4 regions of the Thalassospira sp. MCCC 1A02491 genome follow, and region 4 is predicted to be linked to each of the others. Evidence: predicted binding sites of a transcription regulator. Region 4 holds the regulator's gene; each other region holds the start of a gene.
The links. The regulator LexA, encoded in region 4, represses DNA repair genes until DNA is damaged. The targets are predictions, from matches to a motif close to ATGTTCTANTTTGGTTC.

Region 1 (4,824 bases), on a different contig from region 4:
CCTTGTCGGGCACCCCTTCGGGATAGCGTTTTGCCGCCCCTTCCCAGGTCAAACGGATCAGACGTTCCTGTGTGCCTTCGCCCGATCCGTCATTTTCATCGGGATATTCATAGCGCAATTCATCAAGGCTGAAAGTGCATTGATCGGCAATCTCGACCGTGCGGGCAAGCCAATGGGGATGATCGGGAAACAGGCGCGCCATTTCACGCGGCGACTTGATATGGCGTTCCCCATTGGGGAATAACCGATAGCCCGCATCCTCGATCCGGCAATGATGGCGGATACAGGTCAGCACATCCTGCAGGGGTTTGCGCGACCGAAGATGCATATGAACATCATTGGTCACGACCGCAGGAATGCCAAGACGGGTTTCGATTTCCTCAGTAAAGGCACGGCGTTCGCTGTCGAACCCGTCCATGAACCGCCCGACAGACAGCCACAATCGCCCCCCGAACCATGATTTGAACCGCACCAGATCGCAGCGAAATACATCGTCCGGCACCTGTGGTGGCACGGCAATAAACAGCAACCCGTCCTTGTGATCGACAATATCGGCAAGATAAATCTCGCACGCTCCCTTGGGCGCACGGCGCTTGCCAAGGGTAAGCAACCGGCACAATCGCGCATAGGATACCCGATCGGTCGGATAACACAGCAAGGATGGGCCATCCATCGGATCAAGCCGACAACCAACAATGTAATTTAACCGGTCGGCATAATTGCGATGTGCGCTATGTCCGCGCACGACACCGGCCAATGTGTTGCGATCCGTCAGCGCAATGGCATGCAATCCCTTGGTCGCCGCGGTCAAAACCAGTTCCTCGGCATGGGATGCCCCGCGCAAAAAGGAAAAATTGCTGCTGACCTGAAGTTCGGCATAGACCGGCTCATCGGTGCGAATGGCTTGCTGTGTCATGGCATCATCCCCCGAAAATCCCGTGGATTGACCAGATATCCTGCCCCGCATGTCCGGTGCGCAACAGCCATAACATCCGGCCTTTCTGATCACGGATCCGGAAATAGTCTCGTGTCATTCGCGACAGGGCGTAATGATCGTCATCAAGATGCCCCCACCATTCCGGACAGATGCGTTCAGGCCCCTCGGCGCAGGCGATATCCACAATCATTTTGCGCCAGCGCAGTCGCGTTGGCGCGCCATTGGCACTACGTGCGATGACTTCCACCGGTTCGGGGGGCTCCAGCAATCTGACAGGACGTTTTGGCAAGGGGGCATCTGGCAGCCGTGCCGGCCTTGCCCCGCCAACCGGGGACTGGCGAATGGCGGCCCGTTCGGGCATGTAGCTTGCGTGATGGGCCGGACGATAAAGAATGTCATTTGGTCCAAGATGATGACAGATCCGGTCAATCAGCTGCCCCAGTGCAAGCCCGTCACTGCTGTCATCCTGCTGATGGTCAAGGCGGGCCTGGCGAAAGGCGACATGTTCGACCCACGGCGCATGGACAATGATCTTCTCGATACCGAAACCGGTATCGACACCGGGCATCTTTTCACCCAGCAATCGCAAAATATGCGGTGCAGACTGACACGGGGTCCCGGTTGTCGTGGTGATGGTATGGGCATGACCATCCACCCGGATCGAACGGACACATATCCGCCGCAGGCCCAGATTTTCAGCCGCAAGCATCTCGCACAGCTTGCCGGTCATGTCTTCGATCGCCAGCGCCAGATTGGTCGCATCGCCAAGCGGTTCGCCAAAGCTTTGTTTGATCAGCCAGGGGGTATCGGGCAATTTGAAGTTCAGATGTTCGGGCAAGCGCCCATAAAACTGATCAACACGGCGCAACACATCGGGTCCCAGCCGGGTGGTGATATTGGCGCGTGGCAAGGGTGTAATATCGCCCAGTTGCTTAAGGCCAAGCCGCGACAACAGGGCGATGATGTCATCCGACAGACGCAGGGCCGAAACCGGAAATCCTGCCGCGATTTCATGATCGGCAGGCAAGGACAGGATATGCTCGGTCGGCGCACCGGGATGATGACGCGCAGCGGCCCAGGCGGCCCCGGCCGTATCGGCAATGGCAATTCTGGCGCCATAGCCCCGGGATTTCACATCACGCAGGATGTGACCGATCATGGCGGCTTCCCCGCCAAACAAATGACTGCCGCCGGTGATTTCCAGCCATAATCCGCCATCGCCTTGCAGGCCGTGCGCATGCAATTCCCGATCCGGCGCGACCCAGGGGCTGTATCGATCCATCAAACGGATCAATCCCGCCAGATGCATGTCATAAAGCGCCTCATCCTCGGGGCTGTCGTGCAAACCGGGAAGGATGCTGCGCGCATCGGACAGACGCATGCCCCCGTATAATCCCGCGTCCCGGGCCCGGGCATTCAGCCCGCATACCAGAACCCCTTTGTGGTCGGCGCGCGTAATAACATGTGGCCCGTCAGCATCATCTGCCGGTTCGGTGGGGCCGCTTTTTTCAGATGACACGTCCTGGTCCGCCTTGTGGCGGGTATCGGCCGTGGTCCTGCTGATTTTCTGACAATCCGTCTTCCAGTGGGTCAACCACAGATAAAGAAAACGTTGATGCATCGGTTTTGACTTTCCAGCTTCCCGGTCGGACCCCGCGTCCCCCGATCAGGCTGAGATGATGAATATTCCCTGTCTTGGTATCTGACGTGCTTGGGGCCGGTTCGATCTTCCAGCGTGTCAGTGCACTTGATGGCATCAGCCGCCCGCCATGCGATGCCCGGCGCAAAACAATCATCCGGGTTCCTCCCGCCTCACAGGCCAGTTGCAGACGCCTTGCCGATGTCAGGTCGTAATCGGTGGTTTCCAGAATAATCGATGCGACCTGCCCGGATTTGGCGGCCTCCTCACAGCTCCATAAGGCGATATCCTGCTGATCGACTGTCATCATCAAGGGCGGCGGATCCGTTGCCTGACCGACCGGCAAGGCCAGATGATAAACACCGCCCTGATCAATCGCCCGTCTTTGCCGAACCCAGAAAACAGACCGGTTTGACGAGGCATGGTCCTGTGCGCTGTTTTGCGGTTTTCCTTGCGATCTGTCTTGCTCGCAGCCTTGTAACCTTCCGTATCCTGCCCTCTGCTCTTGCGGAGCAATCCGGGCCAGATACCAGGCCAAAATCGACGCCGCCCCACCATCATGGGCACAGATCACCTCATGCATACCAACCGGCACAAAACCGCCGATGCTGATATTGCGCGACAAGGACATACCGCCAAACAGGCAGTCGACCACACCGCCTGCCTTGCCGGGGAAACAGGATACATTTCCCCTCCAACTTTTTTCGGCCCGTGCCAAGACAGCCCGAGCATCCCTGATCCGTTCAGCAAGCATCTTACCCAAACACAACAAATGTTCTCTGTTTGTTCTTATTTAGGAACGCCCGATATCAGAGTCAAATCAAAAGCTTTCAGGGGAGCTGGAGGGGGGAAAGAGGAAACCGAGTATCACATAAGATGACCTTGCCCTTTAAAAATGGACGACCAGAAACCTTGTCTGGCCGCCCATTTCCGGGTGGTATTTCCCTAATAGACCGGGATGAAGATTATACCAAACCACCATTGGGCTGAACAATCTGACCCGCGATCCACGATGATTTGTCAGAAGCAAGGAAAGCAACAACCTCGCCAATCTCCTTTGGATCACCAACGCGGTTGAACGGGCTCATCGCAGCAGAGCGCTGAACAGCTGCTTCGTCTTTGCCCGAACGGAACAGATCGGTATCCACCGGCCCCGGTGCCACGCCATTAACCCGTACACCACGACCTGCCAGCTCCTTTTGCATCGAGCGCAGCAGACATTCGACCGCGGCCTTGGTGGCACTATAAGGACCAAGGCCCGGTGCAGCAAAGCGGACCAAGGATGTGGTCAAACCAATGATCGTACCGCCATCGGCGATATTGGCTGACGCGGCTTTGAGGATGTTGTAGGCGCCAACAATATTGACTTCGACAAGGTCGCGGAACTTTTCGTCACTGAATTGCCCCAACGGTCCCGGAGGCACGTTGATACCGGCATTTGCAACAACACAATCCGGTGCACTGCCAAAATCTGCCGCCACCGCTTCAAAGATACCCGAGACCGATTTCGGGTCACGAATATCCACCTGATAGGCCTTGATGGTTGCATCTGCGATTTCTGGCATCGGGTTAGGCTGACTGCTGACATAGGTCAGCGCGACATTATAGCCGTCTTTGGCCAATGCTTCGACGATTGCTGCGCCGATACCGCGGGAACCGCCGAATACGATTGCTGTTTTCTTTGACATGATAATCATCCGTTTGCGTTTGATTTATTGTGTGATCAGACCTTTCAGGCCGTGATCGAGACAACCCGTTCCTCAGTCAGTTCGTGCACGGCATAATGTGGCCCTTCACGACCAAATCCGCTTTCCTTCGTGCCGCCATACGGCATCAGATCGACGCGCGAACTGGAAGTTTCGTTGATATGGACACCACCAACATCCAGACGGCGAACCGCCTCGAATGCATCTGACATCCGGTTGGTAAAGATGCCGCTGGCCAAACCATAAGGCGTTGAGTTCACACGCTCGATAGCTTCATTGAGATCATCAAACGGGATGATTGACACAACCGGACCAAACACTTCCTGACATCCAACGCGCATATCACGCGACACATCAACAAGCAGGGTTGGCGGCACCACCGCCCCTTCGCGTGCACCACCGACAAGCTGACGGGCACCTTTTGCAACCGCTTCCTTGATCCATTCTTCAACACGGATCGCAGCGTCAACCGTGATCAAAGGCCCGGTAACCGTTTGGTCATCAGCCGGGTCCCCGTACGGGACTGCCTTGACCAGATCGGT
Region 2 (4,824 bases), 180 kb from region 4:
GGATTGAGCTTGGCGAAGCCCTTCGCATGGGGTCACTTTACCCGGCTGCGTTCTTGAAACTGGATCATAAAATGGGGCGTATCGCCCCGGGTTATCAGGCGGACATGATCCTGTTTGATGGCGAATACAACGTGACCAGAAGCTGGATCAATGGCGCTGAATAACAGACACAATCAATAATTTATCAGGTATTTCAGGAGGCACAAAATGAAGCCGGTTCGCATTCTTGTTATTGGGCTTGGCAATATGGGCATGTCCCATGCAAAGGCCTATCACGCCCTTGACGGGTACGAGATTGTCGGCATCTGTGCCCGGTCGTCAATTCCTGCTGATAAATTGCCGGACGGTTTTGCAAACTATCCTCAGTTTACCGACTTTCACACTGCCCTTGCCGAAACGAACCCGGATGCAGTTTCGATAAATACCTATACCGAGACCCATGCGGACTTTGCGATTGCCGCGTTTGAAGCTGGTGCGCATGTCTTTATTGAAAAGCCGCTTGCAGCCACTGTCGAAGATGCCGAACGGGTTGTGGCAAGCGCACGCAAACATGACCGCAAGCTCGTGATTGGCTATATCCTGCGCCATCATCCGTCCTGGGAAAAGTTTGTTGAAATTGCCAAGACCCTTGGCAAACCGCTTGTGATGCGCATGAACCTTAACCAGCAAAGCAGTGGCGCATTCTGGGAAACCCACAAACGTCTTCTGAACAGCGTATCACCCATTGTCGATTGTGGTGTTCATTATCTTGATATCATGTGTCTGATGACCGGGGCCAAGCCGGTGTCGGTCAATGCAATCGGCGTTCGCCTGTCTGACGATGTCGCGCCCGATATGTATAATTACGGGCAGTTGCAAGTTCGCTTTGATGACGGTTCTGTTGGCTGGTACGAGGCCGGCTGGGGCCCGATGATCAGCGAAACCGCCTTCTTTGTGAAAGATGTCATTGGCCCGAAAGGCAGCGTATCAATCACCGATGTCGAAGAAAAAGGTGCTGGATCGGCCGACATCGATACGCATACCAAGACAAATGCATTGCGCCTGCATCATGCGGAAACAGACAGTGCCGGTGAATTTACCCGCTCAGACGAAATTATCCGCACCGATGACGAACCTGATCATGATGGTCTTTGCCTGCGCGAACAGCAATTTTTCCTAAAGTCTATAACAGAAAATCTTGACCTGACGCAGCATATGGAAGATGCATTGGGCTCTCTACGGATTGCCCTTGCCGCGGATCAGTCGGTTCGCACGGGGGCACCTGTTTTACTCTGACCCCCAGGAGGAGTACCCACATGCCTTCCGTTAAACCCGGTGTTGTTACCGGTGCTGCCTATCGTGACCTTGTCGCTGCCTGCAAGCAGGACGGTTACGCCCTTCCCGCTGTGAATATTACATCGTCAAGCACGATGAACGCAGCCCTTGAAGCCGCTGCGAATGCCGGTTCTGACATCATCATTCAGCTTTCGAATGGTGGCGCACAGTTCTTTGCTGGTAAGGGCATCAAGGACGCCGATGCGGCCCGTGTCGTGGGCGCAGTTTCGGCTGCCCGTCATGCGCAGCTTCTTGCTGAATATTATGGTGTTGCTGTTGTCATGCATACCGACCACGCGAACCGCAAGTTCGTTCCGTGGGTCGATGAAATGCTGAAATGGAGCGAAAAGGCCTATGCCGAAACCGGCAAGGCGCTTTACAGCTCCCACATGCTTGATCTGTCCGAAGAATCGCTTGAAGACAACCTGTCGACTTGCGAGACCTTCCTCAAACGCATGTCCGCCATCGAAATGAGCCTGGAAATCGAACTGGGTGTAACCGGTGGCGAAGAAGACGGCATCGGTCACGAACTTGATACTTCAAGTGACGAGATCGACCCGCGTCTTTACACCCGTCCGGAAGAAGTCGAAGAAGCCTATCGTCGCCTTTCGCCGCTTGGCCATTTCTCGGTCGCAGCTGCATTTGGTAACGTCCACGGCGTCTACAAGCCGGGCAACGTCAAACTGCGTCCGGAAATCCTTTTGGAAAGCCAGAAGTTTGTCGCCGAGAAGCATGGGCTTGATGATCGCCCGCTGGACTTCGTATTCCATGGCGGTTCGGGTTCGGAAAAAGAAAAAATCGAAGAAGCCGTCGGCTATGGCGTCTTCAAGATGAATATCGACACCGATACCCAGTTTGCCTATGCCCGTCCGGTCGGTGAGTATGTTGAAGCAAATGCACGTGCGTTCAAATACCAGGTCGATCCGGAAACGGACAAACCCTACAAGAAAAATTACGACCCGCGTGTCTGGATCCGCGAAGCTGAACTGTCGATGGCAGCGCGCCTCGAAGAAGCCTTCAAGGATCTCGGTGCCACTGGTCGTTCCGTGACCAAAGGCTAAGCCATCTTTTGCTTTGTCTGACCCGTTGGGTCACAGGATTTATGAAACCCGCCGGACTTGTTCGGCGGGTTTTTTCATGCATTTTTGGGTGCGGTGATTGTGTAATGTCAGTCTCCTGACAAATACTGACAGGAACTGTCAGGGGTGCGCTTGCGTATAGTGTTTGCGTCCTCTATACACTTTCCGAACAATTCAGGAACAAAAGGCCCGACATGCTGACGAAAATTTCGGTTCGCGGTGCGAAAGAACACAATCTTCAGAACATTGATGTTGAATTGCCCCGCGATTCACTGGTGGTCATTACCGGCCTGTCGGGATCGGGTAAAAGTTCGCTTGCGTTCGATACGATCTATGCCGAAGGCCAGCGTCGTTATGTCGAAAGCCTGTCTGCATATGCCCGTCAGTTCCTTGAACTGATGCAAAAGCCGGATGTCGAATATATCGATGGTCTGTCGCCGGCCATTTCCATCGAACAAAAAACCACGTCGCGTAACCCGCGTTCGACCGTGGGAACCGTGACCGAGATTTATGACTATATGCGCTTGCTTTGGGCGCGTATCGGCATCCCCTATTCGCCGGCGACCGGCCTTCCGATTGTCAGTCAGACCGTGTCGCAGATGGTCGACCGTGTGATGGAAATGGAAGAAGGAACACGGTTGTATCTTTTGGCGCCGATCGTCCGTGGTCGTAAGGGTGAATACAAAAAAGAACTGCGTGATTTGCGCTCGCGCGGGTTCCAGCGCGTCAAAATTGACGGCGAAATGTATGACATCGATGATGCGCCGGAACTGAATAAAAAGCTGAAGCACGACATTTCTGTTGTTGTCGATCGGTTGATCGTGAAAGACGGCATCGCAACCCGCCTGGCCGACAGTTTTGAAACTGCTCTTGAACTGACTGACGGCATTGTCCTTACCGAAGATGCCAAAACCGGCGAAACAACCGTATTCTCGGCGAAGTTCGCCTGCCCGGTTTCCGGCTTCACGATCGAGGAAATCGAACCGCGCCTGTTTTCATTCAACAACCCGTTTGGCGCCTGCCCGGCCTGTGACGGTTTGGGAACCCAGATGGAGTTTGATCCGATGCTGGTTGTTCCTGATGAAAGCAAGACGCTTGAAGATGGGGCGGTCGCACCATGGGCCAGCACGACGTCGAAATATTACCTGCAGACCCTGAAATCAGTCGCAAAGCACTTCGGTTTTAAAACCAATGTTGCCTGGGAAAAGTTGCCCAAAACGGCGCAGGACATCATCCTGCATGGGTCGGGTGACGAAGAAGTCACTGTCACCTATGACGATGGATCGCGCAGTTACAAGGTTTCGCGCCCGTTCGAAGGTGTCATTCCGAACATGGCGCGACGCTGGCGCGAGACAGACAGTCAGTGGGCCCGCGATGAACTGGCGAAATATCAGATGGTGTCACATTGCCCAACCTGTGCGGGCAAGCGTCTGAAACCAGAAGCATTGGCTGTCAAAGTCGATGGTTGCGACATCTCGCAGGTGACGGATCTTTCAATTGCCAAAGCCGGTGACTGGTTCATCGCCCTTGAAGGCAAGCTGAACGAAAAGGAAACCGAAATCGCGCGCCGTATTCTGCGCGAAATTAACGACCGGTTGCGCTTCCTGCGCGATGTGGGGCTTGATTATCTTTCCATGTCACGCACATCAGGCACCCTTTCGGGCGGTGAAAGCCAACGTATCCGTCTGGCGTCGCAAATCGGGTCGGGTTTGACCGGTGTTCTGTATGTACTTGATGAACCGTCCATTGGTCTGCATCAGCGCGACAATGACCGCCTGCTCGATACTCTTAAGCGGTTGCGCGATCTCGGGAATACGGTTCTGGTCGTTGAACATGATGAAGACGCCATTCGTGCCGCGGATTATGTGATTGATATGGGCCCGGGTGCCGGCATTCATGGCGGACGCATCGTTGCCCAGGGCACCCCGGAAGAAATCCAGCAAAACCCGGAAAGCCTGACCGGCAAGTATCTGGTTGGTGTTGAACAGATTGCCGTTCCAAAGGAACGTCGTAAAGGCAACGGCAAGTCCATCACGATCAAGGGGGCCAAAGCCAACAACCTTCAGGGCATTGATGTCGACTTCCCGCTGGGCAAGTTCATCTGTGTTACCGGTGTGTCAGGTGGCGGGAAATCCAGTCTTGTCATCGAAACGCTATATAAGGCGTTGGCAAAACGGATGCATAATGCCCGCCATCATCCCGGGGCACATGATGCAATTACCGGGATCGAGCTGATCGACAAGATCATTGACATCGACCAAAGCCCGATCGGGCGAACACCGCGGTCGAACCCGGTGACCTATACCGGTGCCTTTACACCGATCCGTGACTGGTTTGCCCAACTGCCAGAAGCCAAGACCCGCGGTTACAAGCCCGGACGTTTTTCATTCAACGTCAAAGGCGGTCGTTGCGAAGCCTGTCAGGGTGATGG
Region 3 (4,824 bases), on a different contig from region 4:
GCGCTTCTGCTTTATACCGCGGCCATAAGCTTTGCCTTTTTCAAATTGCGCGGTCGCTATGATGACGGGATTGGCAAGCGGATCTGGCAACGCACGCTCAAAAGCGGCCTTCCGACCAGTATTGGCATGGTGCCGGTTATTGGACTTGCCATCATCATGGATCATGCGGGCATGACCTATGCCCTTGCCGAAGGTGGTGCCGCGATCTTTTCCGGTGCCTTTGCCATCGCCTATCCGGTGATTTCACCGGCAATCGGCGCGCTTGGTGCCTTCATGACCGGCAGCACCAACAATTCCAACGTGGTGTTTGGCATGTTCCAGCGTCATACCGCCGAACTTTCGGGGCTTTCCACTGCCCTGATCCTTGCCGCCCAGGCCACCGGGGCGTCGCTTGGCAGCATGCTGGCACCTTCCAAAATTCTTGTTGGCTGCTCAACTGTTGGCCTGTCTGGCAAGGAAGGCCCGGTGTTGTCGGTTGTCCTTAAAACCGGGGTGATCCTGACCGCGCTTTGCGGGTTTATGGCGCTTGGAATATTGCTGATTACCACCATGTACGGGGGCGCATGACATGAAACAGAAACTGTTTAACCCGGTCTTTCTGGTTCTGGCATCAATCATTCTTCCGGTTGCCAGCTTCGAGGCAATGGTTATTGGCAGCATCGCTGCCAGCGACATCCTGTTTGCCCTGATCTGCGCGGTCATGGCCCTGATCATTGTGCGCAAATAACAAACCCGCCGATTTAAAACCGGCGGGTCAGAATTGCAACTGCATCCGTTCTTATGGGCGGAATGTCGCCAGCTTTACCCCAAATGCGATGAATACCGCCCCCGTGGTTGCCTTGAGCACCCGCTGAAAACGGCCACTCCCGGCAAAACGGGTCAGTTTGGCCAGAAGCAGAATAATCGCCCCGAACCAGACGGCATTGATCGCCGCATGGACACAGACCAGCATGAAGGCTGCTGAAACCGCCCCTTCACCGGTCGGAATGAATTGCGGAAATGCCGCAAGATAGAAAATCGACACTTTCGGGTTCAGCGCATTGGTCAGGAACCCTTCACCAAACGCCATGATCAGGGTCCGCTTGCGTTTTGCCGGCGTGACAGGCCGCACCGTTTTCACCCCGCGCCAGGCTTCGCGCAGCGCCTTGAACCCGACCCAGCACAGATACGCCGCCCCCAACAGCTTGACGATCATGAAAGCCTGTGCCGATTGCACCAGAATGACCGAAATACCCAATATCGATAAGGTGCCGTGAATGTAAAACGCCGTGACAAATCCGGCGACATTGGCAAATCCGGCAGCACGCCCCGATGTCGGAACCGTTTTGGCGACCAGCACCCCGTTGGGCCCGGGTGACATCACAAGCAAAGATGTAACAAGTGCAAAACTTAAAATATGCGTCCAATCCATGGAACGACCTTTTCACACAGGAAAAATTAGTAGCAAATCATTTACCACCACTGATTGATAACCGCCACAAAAGAACTTCATGCCTTTTCTGCGAAACAGTTCAAATAATGGACAAAATAAAAATAAACTAAATTAGTAAAACATTATTTTAATTCGTAAAAATACGTATCATTTTTGGCAGTGACAACTCCGAGTTGTTCTAATAAATTTGACCCGGCACGCTAGGAAAGTAATCCAAGCACCGGAAATAGCTCTTAATTTTTGTCGTCTCAGAAACAAAGCCGGTTCGTGCCACTGGTGACACCAACAACAAGTTGCGGCAAACATATGAGACCATTTTTCATCGGTGCGATTCTGGGCTTTTCCACCCTGCTCACACCTGCCATTCAAACGACTGCACAGGCACAGAATTATACCGTCGGCGACAAATGGCAGCCCCATATCGACCTTGAAGGAAAACCGGGCACAAAACGAAGCCTCGGAGAAACTGACCTTTTCCTGCCGCTTTGGCAAGATGACGACACCCTGCTGTTTGGCAGCTTCCGCGCCCGCATGGATGACAATGACAGCCGCGAAGGCAACTTCGGCCTCGCGCTGCGCGAAATGTTAGATAGCGGCTGGAACATCGGTGGCTATGGCTATTTCGATCATCGCAAAAGCCCCTATGGGAACAGCTTCAACCAGGCGACCCTTGGCCTGGAAGCCTTGTCGTTTGACTGGGATCTGCGTGCTAATACCTATCTGCCTTTCGGGCGGACCGAACAATATGCAGATGAAGTGGCAACAGCCGACTTTACCGGTGCCAGCCTTGTCTATCGTGCAGGTATAGAACGCGCCATGAAAGGCTTTGATGCAGAAATCGGCTGGCGAGTACCGATCTTTGAGGACGATGCCAATCAGCAGCTTCGCATTTATGGGGGTGGTTATCGTTTTACCGATGATATTGCCAAAACCGTCCAGGGCCCGCGTGGGCGTTTTGATCTGACCTTTGATGAAACGCCTTTTCTCTGGGCCGGATCGCGTCTGTCGATCGGTGCGGAAATCCAGCATGACGATCCGCGTGGTACCCAAAGCTTTGCCTTGTTCCGCCTTCGTATTCCGTTGCAGAATTTTGGCGAGAAATCCAACCGCAACCGGCCAAAGCTCAATGCCATGGAACGTCGTATGACAGACCCCATTATCCGTGACGTTGATATCGTCGCCCAGGCTGGTGCTTTTGGTGCGCCTGAAACAATCACCAAGACCGGTGATGGCAATGATGTCGTTTTGGCATCGTCAGATACGACCATCGGAAGCAATCTTGATAACGTTGTAAGCGGAGCTGCCAACAACGCCACCATTATCCTGTCTGGTACCTTCACCGGTGCAAACAGCGTGATTGACCTTAAGGATGGTCAGACCCTGATGGGCAAGGGCCTGCTCCAAATTCAAACCCCGTCGGGCCGCACAGTCACCATTGAAACACCGGGCGCATCCATAACCACCGATGTCGCCCCCGCAACACTCAACGGTCGAAACACGGCAATTTCCATGGGCAATAACAGCCGCCTTGTCGGTGTGACCATCAATATGACGACAAACGCGGGCCTTGATCCGGTCGCTGTTCAAGTAGACGGCGCCACCAATGTCGAGATTACCGGCAACACCTTCAACATCACCGCCAACAACCAAGAAGCCGTCGGCATTTGGGTAAATGGCGGGTCAAGCAATGTCAAAATTCGCAATAACGCCATAAGCGCCAAGGTAACCAGCGGCACAGCGGCAACCTTTGGCCTTTTGCTTGGCGACAGCGGGGCTGGCAACTCAAGCAGCACCACGTTTTCGGACAACTCGGTTACTGTTACAAATGGCAGCTCGAACAATCTTGTTGGATATGGCGCCGGCTCCACCAACAATACGGTATCGGGTTCCAACAATACCGGCAACACGAACCAATGTAGTGGTGCCTCCTCGGATGGTTCCACCATCTCGTTCACCAACGGGACAAGCTGTTAAACAATGTGGTCCCGGCAATCCAACGCCATGGATTGCCGGGACCAGTTTCAGGTTCCGCGCACCACGACGCCCAGGTTTACCCGGACAATGACTTTGGCCGGGTATTTTGCACGCTTGATTGTTCTCGTTTTGTTCTATATTCTACTCGAATGCAAAACACACCAAGCCATAGAACCCCACAAACACCCTGCCCGGTTTCCGGTGATGGCTGGACCGCCCCGGATCATGATGATGATTTTCTTCCGCCCCGTATGCAAAAGGGACGCGGGGCGATATCAAATATTGATGGTCGATTTGAACGCCATATCCATCAGGCGGTTGATGACGGCTGGATCAGCCAGTTGCTTGATGACCAGCAACCGCCCCGCATTGCGACCACGCTGGGTATTGATGGTGCGCGTTCTGTCATCACCAAGAACCAAAGTCCTGATGTACCCTTTGACCGCTCGATCAATCCCTATCGCGGTTGTGAACATGGCTGCATCTATTGCTTTGCTCGACCGACCCATGCCTATCTTGGTCTGTCACCGGGACTGGATTTCGAAACCAGACTGTTCTGGAAGCCCGACGCCCCGACCCTTCTGCGCAAACAACTGGCAAGCAGGTCCTATGCCCCTGCCCCAATTGTGATCGGCACCAGCACCGATCCCTATCAGCCGGTTGATCGCGACAAGAAACTGACCCGCGATATCATCCGCGTACTGGCCGATTGTCAGCATCCTTTTTCGCTGATCACCAAAAGCGCGCTGGTGACGCGCGACATTGATCTGATTGCACCGATGGCGGCCCTGAACCGTGCGTCGGTCGCGGTATCGGTCACGAGCCTTGATCACCGGCTGTCCAATTTGCTGGAACCGCGCGCATCGGCCCCGCATCGCCGGCTTGAGGCCATCCGAAAGCTTTCGGATGCGGGCATCCCCGTCACCGGTCTGGCCGCCCCGATCATTCCCGGGCTTAATGATATGGAAATCGAAAAAATCGCCGCGGCCTGTGCCGATGCAGGCGCATCATCAATCAGCCATATCGTCCTGCGCCTGCCGCTTGAAATCGCCGATCTGTTTGAAGAATGGCTGAGTGCCCATTACCCGAACCGCAAGGACAAGGTCATGTCGCTGATCCGTCAAATGCGCGGCGGCGAACGATATCAGTCGGAATTTGGCAACCGCATGCGCGGCACCGGCCCGGTCGCGGATCTGATTGCCCATCGATTTGCCCTGGCCCGCAAGAAATATGGACTTACCGGCCGGTCACTGGACCTTGATTGCAGTGGGTTCAAACGCCCCAGCGCAGACGGGCAGATGTCGCTGTTCTGACACCTGCCCGTGATATATCGCACGTTCATCGCATCCCCGTTATCCAACGCGCTTGATCGCGGCATGGCGTTTCTTGCCAACGGAAAGCTGCAATAACGCCCAATC
Region 4 (4,824 bases):
CCTGGCTGGCATTTTTGATGCAACTGATGGCCAGTATTACAGCAGGTTGTCTGATCAGTGCCTTGCATACGGAACTGGGACCGGAAAATATCCCGACCAGAACCCTTTATTCGACCGAAATCACCGGAACTGTCATCGGTATTGAACCCCGCGGCAGTCGCATGCGCGTTACCCTTGATCCGACAAATATTCAGGGTCTTTCCAAAGATCAGATCGGCTGGAATATCCGGCTCAGTTTTCTCGGTGACAGTGCGCTTTCTATCGGTGATGAGGTGCGCGTAAAGGCACGGTTGTTTCCCCTGCGCCCGCCGTCGGTTCCCGGTGATCCCGATTTCGCGCGCAACCTTTATTTCAGCCAGATCGGCGCAACAGGGTTTGCATTCGGTCGTCAGTTCGAAGTGTTGAGCGAGAAGGATGCATATGAAAACAATGGCATAGGATCGATTGTTGAATATCTGCGTCAGAAAATATCCGACGTGATCAATCGATATGTAACCGCGCCCGAAGCCGGGATTGCCAAAGCATTGATCATCGGTGAACGCGGCGATGTCACTGCTGAAATTGCCGAGGATCTGAGAAAATCCGGGCTTGCCCATCTTTTGGCGATTTCCGGATTGCATATGGGGTTACTGTGCGGAACTGTTTTCTTTCTGGTGCGTCTGGGATTGGCTGCGATACCGGGGATCGCATTGCGCTATCCGGTCAAAAAATGGGCGGCACTTGCGGCCGCCGGGGCGGGGTTCATTTATCTCGGACTGTCGGGGGCAACAGTGCCGACGCAGCGGGCCTTTGTGATGCTGCTGGTTGTATGGATCGCCCTGTTGCTTGATCGCCGTGCCATATCGTTACGGCTCGTGGGGGTGGCCGCACTGGTTGTTCTGGTGTTAAGGCCCGATGCGGTACTTGGTGCCAGTTTTCAACTTTCCTTTGCGGCTGTAGGGGCACTTGTTGCCTTTTATGACGGGCCCGGGCGCCGTTGGCTTGACCGCCATGGCGGACGTCCGTGGCATGAACGTCTTGTGGTCTATATGGCGGGGCTTTTGATCACCAGTGTCATTGTGACGGTTGTGACGGCACCGATTATCGGATTTCATTTCGGGCGGATATCGGTGCTTGGCATTGTTGCCAATCTGGTTGCCATTCCGATAATGGCATTCTGGGTGATGCCGTTAATTGTACTGACGCTGGCATTCATGCCATTCGGGTTGGCGGGCGGTGTGCTTGCGCTGATGACGCCCGGATTGACTGTTCTGATCAAAACAGCATCCCTTGTCGCCGCCCAGGAATGGGGGTTGTGGTATGTGGCCGGTCTCGGTGATGTGGCAACCGCCTGTTTGTTGCTGGCAATTGCGTGGGCCGTGATCTGGCGCGATCAGATTGCCCTTGTGGTGTCCGGGCCGCTTTTGATCATTGCCATCATTGCGCAGGTGACCCACCAAACACCAGATGTTCTTGTATCGGGTGATCAGGAAAGCTGGGCCGTTTATGACAGGGAACTGGAAATCCTGCATGTGGCCGACGGACTTGGTGATTTCCAAAAATCCCTGTGGATGAGCCGTTTTGGCATCCGTCCGGAAGATGAAGCCACAAGAATAAGCCATTGTAAAAACGATCCCTGTCTTCTGGTCACTGGCGCTGGTGATAAGGAGACTAGGACCATTGTCGCAACCAGTCTGGCCAATCCGTTCTATGCCTGTCGCAATGCCGATCTTATGATTACGCTAAAAAACGATTTGCCAATCCGAACCTGTCGCCAGGCCGGGGCGCGGGTGATGATTGATGATGACGTCTTGTGGTGGCAGGGCGGTGTCGCCCTTGATACGGCTAAGCTTGATCAGGGAAGGTCGTCATTTGAAACCGTGCGGGCAATATCCGGTCACTGGCCATGGATCGTTATTGGCGGCAAAGCTGCTCCATCGCAACGGTAATCAGTGGCCGTGACTGGATCTGGTCGGGCGAACTGATCCCGAATACATAAAATCGCCCGAGTGAAGATCACAACGGGCGATTTTGTGTGTGCAGTTGTCGGTGGCTTAATACTGGCGCAGCAACCCGACCAGGCGGCCCTGAATGCGGACGCGATCCGGTGACAGGGCGCGCGTCTCATACCGGGCATTCGCCGGTTCCAGAAGAACCTCACCGCGCCCGCGTTTAAGGCGCTTAAGGGTCGCTTCGCTGTCATCGACAAGGGCAACGACAATCGTGCCATCATGGGCCTGCTCGCACCGCTGGATCAGAACGGTATCACCATCAAGGATGCCGGCCTCGACCATGGAATCACCCGATACTTCAAGTGCATAATGATCGCCTGATCCCAAAAGGGCAGCGGGCACCTGAACCATGGTGCTTTGATCACGCAATGCCTCAATCGGGGTACCCGCAGCAATTCGCCCGTAAAGCGGAAGCGAAATGGCTTCACCGGTTTCGGAAAAGGCCGTAGGCACGGTTGCCGGACGATGGGGGGCTTTGCGCGCACTGGCAATGGATGTGACGTTGTTCGGGGTTTCGGGGGTGTCATCGTCGCTGTTTTCCGGAAGCCGGATGACTTCCAGCGCACGGGCGCGATGCGCAAGACGGCGGATAAAACCGCGTTCCTCAAGCCCGGTAATCAGACGATGGATCCCCGATTTGGATTTAAGGTTCAGGGCCTCTTTCATTTCATCGAAAGAGGGCGAGATACCGTGATCGCGAAGGTAATTGTCAATATAGACCAGCAACTCATATTGCTTGCGCGTCAGCATGATATTTCCCGAACCTGTAGCAAGAACAAAAAGGATACATAAATGTTCTACTTTAGTTCTTTTGTCGGGTCAAGCGCGTCGGGCCAAAAACAACGGATTGGCCGTAATTCAGGCAATAGTTGCGGCTTTTGAATTGTGCTCGCCCGCCAGCAAACACCCTAATCGGCGATGAAAGTCCCCGATTTCCCGCCTTCCTTGCGAGTGACGCGGATATCGGTAATCTGCATGGCCTTGTCGACAGCCTTGCACATGTCAAACACGGTCAAGGCGGCGACAGAGGCCGCTGTCAACGCCTCCATCTCGACACCGGTTTTGCCGGTGGTCTTGCAGGTCGCAGTGATATCGACCCCGTCAACATCATCGGCCAGTTCAAGATCAACCGTCACCGATGTCAGGGGCAGGGGATGGCAAAGCGGGATCAGATCGGGGGTCTTTTTTGCTCCCATGATCCCGGCAAGCTGGGCGATACCAAGAACATCACCCTTTTTGTGGCCACGATCGGCAATCAGCTTTGCCGTTTGCGCAGACATCAATACCCGCGCCTTGGCAATGGCAATGCGGGTGGTATCGGCCTTGTCCGAAATGTCCACCATCACGGCGTTGCCACCGGCATCAATATGGGAAAGCTTGTCTGTCATGTGCTTTGCCAGTCTCAGGTCAGGCCGCAAGGCCAAGAAGGTTGCGGGTTGCCGCAGTCACGTCATCCTGACGCATCAGGCTTTCCCCAATCAGGAAGCACTGCGCACCAACCTTGGCCATGCGTGCAAGGTCTTCGGGCGTGAACAATCCGCTTTCGGCGACCAGAAGACGGTCGCTATCGACCATGCCAGCCAGTTCCTCGGTCGTGGTCAGCGAAATTTCCATGGTCTTGAGGTTACGGTTATTGACCCCGACCAGACGCGATTTCAGTTTCAGGGCACGTTCAAGTTCCGGCGCGTTGTGAACTTCGATCAGAACATCCATGCCAAGACTGTGTGCGGCATCTTCAAGTTCGGCAGCCAGTTCGTCTTCAAGAGCTGCCATAATCAAAAGAATGCAATCGGCCCCCAAGGCGCGTGCTTCGGTGATCTGATAGGGATCAACCATGAAATCCTTGCGCAATGCCGGAAGATCAACAGCCGCACGCGCCGCCACAAGATAGCTGTCATCACCCTGGAAATAGGGCACATCGGTCAGAACCGAAAGGCAGCTTGCCCCGCCAGCCTGATAGGCCTTTGCCAGTTCCGGCGGATTGAAATCGGCGCGGATTAGTCCCTTGGATGGGGATGCTTTCTTGATTTCGGCAATCAGGCCATAACGGCCATCGGCAACACTGGTTTCAAGGGCCTTGATAAAGCCGCGTGGTGCCGATTGAGCTTTGGCTTCGGCTTCAAGTGTGCCAAGGCTTTTGCGGGACTTGCAGGCGGCAACGTGTTCGCGTTTGTCGTCGCAGATTTTCTTAAGAACGTCGCTCACGCTGCGTTTCCTTCGTTGGTAATGGTGACAAGACCCTGAAGCGTTTCTGCGGCCTTGCCGCTATCAATTGCTTCGGATGCCTTTTTGATGCCATCGGCAAGATCGCTGGCAACGCCGGTCACCACAAGTGCCGCCCCGGCATTCATCAGAACGATATCGCGATAGGCATCTTTTTTCGCTGCCAGAAGGTCAAGAATGGCCTTGGCATTCACATCCGCATCGCCGCCCTTAAGGTCATCAAGCGTTGCTGTCTCAAACCCGAAATCGCCCGGGGAAATTTCAAAGGTCCTAACATTGCCGTCTTTGACTTCGGCGACAAAGGTCGGGCCCGTGGTCGAGATTTCATCAAGACCGCTGTGGCCATGAACCACCCATGCATGAACCGATCCAAGGCGATTGAGCACATGGGCAACCGGTTCGACCCATTCCTTGGCAAAGACGCCAAGAACCTGGCGTTTGGTCTTTGCAGGGTTGGCAAGCGGACCCAGCAGGTTAAAGATCGTGCGTGTGCCCATTTCAACGCGGGTCGGCATCACGTGACGCATCGCCGAATGGTGACGGGTCGCCATCATGAAGCACAGCCCAATCTCACGGAGGGCCTTTTCCAGCAATTTCATATCGGCATCAA

Region 1: the regulator LexA is predicted to act here: its motif matches at 3,349-3,365, upstream of AUQ42_RS09105 (ImuA family protein).
Region 2: the regulator LexA is predicted to act here: its motif matches at 2,561-2,577, upstream of uvrA (excinuclease ABC subunit UvrA).
Region 3: the regulator LexA is predicted to act here: its motif matches at 3,525-3,541, upstream of AUQ42_RS11935 (PA0069 family radical SAM protein).

The regions. Positions count from the first base shown of each region.
Region 1 covers NZ_LPVX01000028.1:4,579-9,402, forward strand. Annotated here, with positions in the region: gene AUQ42_RS09095 (error-prone DNA polymerase) at 1-916, opposite strand, end outside; gene AUQ42_RS09100 (DNA polymerase Y family protein) at 921-2,456, opposite strand; gene AUQ42_RS09105 (ImuA family protein) at 2,446-3,231, opposite strand; gene AUQ42_RS09110 (SDR family oxidoreductase) at 3,542-4,264, opposite strand; gene AUQ42_RS09115 (aldehyde dehydrogenase family protein) at 4,309-4,824, opposite strand, start outside.
Region 2 covers NZ_LPVX01000029.1:254,678-259,501, forward strand. Annotated here, with positions in the region: gene nagA (N-acetylglucosamine-6-phosphate deacetylase) at 1-164, shown strand, start outside; gene AUQ42_RS10900 (Gfo/Idh/MocA family protein) at 208-1,275, shown strand; gene fbaA (class II fructose-bisphosphate aldolase) at 1,296-2,375, shown strand; gene uvrA (excinuclease ABC subunit UvrA) at 2,588-4,824, shown strand, end outside.
Region 3 covers NZ_LPVX01000030.1:99,273-104,096, reverse strand. Annotated here, with positions in the region: gene AUQ42_RS11950 (L-lactate permease) at 1-567, shown strand, start outside; gene AUQ42_RS15805 (hypothetical protein) at 569-727, shown strand; gene AUQ42_RS11945 (LysE family translocator) at 779-1,411, opposite strand; gene AUQ42_RS11940 (inverse autotransporter beta domain-containing protein) at 1,739-3,406, shown strand; gene AUQ42_RS11935 (PA0069 family radical SAM protein) at 3,658-4,719, shown strand; gene tyrS (tyrosine--tRNA ligase) at 4,759-4,824, opposite strand, start outside.
Region 4 covers NZ_LPVX01000029.1:73,402-78,225, forward strand. Annotated here, with positions in the region: gene AUQ42_RS10020 (ComEC/Rec2 family competence protein) at 1-1,928, shown strand, start outside; gene lexA (transcriptional repressor LexA) at 2,034-2,741, opposite strand; gene moaC (cyclic pyranopterin monophosphate synthase MoaC) at 2,900-3,379, opposite strand; gene trpC (indole-3-glycerol phosphate synthase TrpC) at 3,399-4,196, opposite strand; gene trpD (anthranilate phosphoribosyltransferase) at 4,193-4,824, opposite strand, start outside.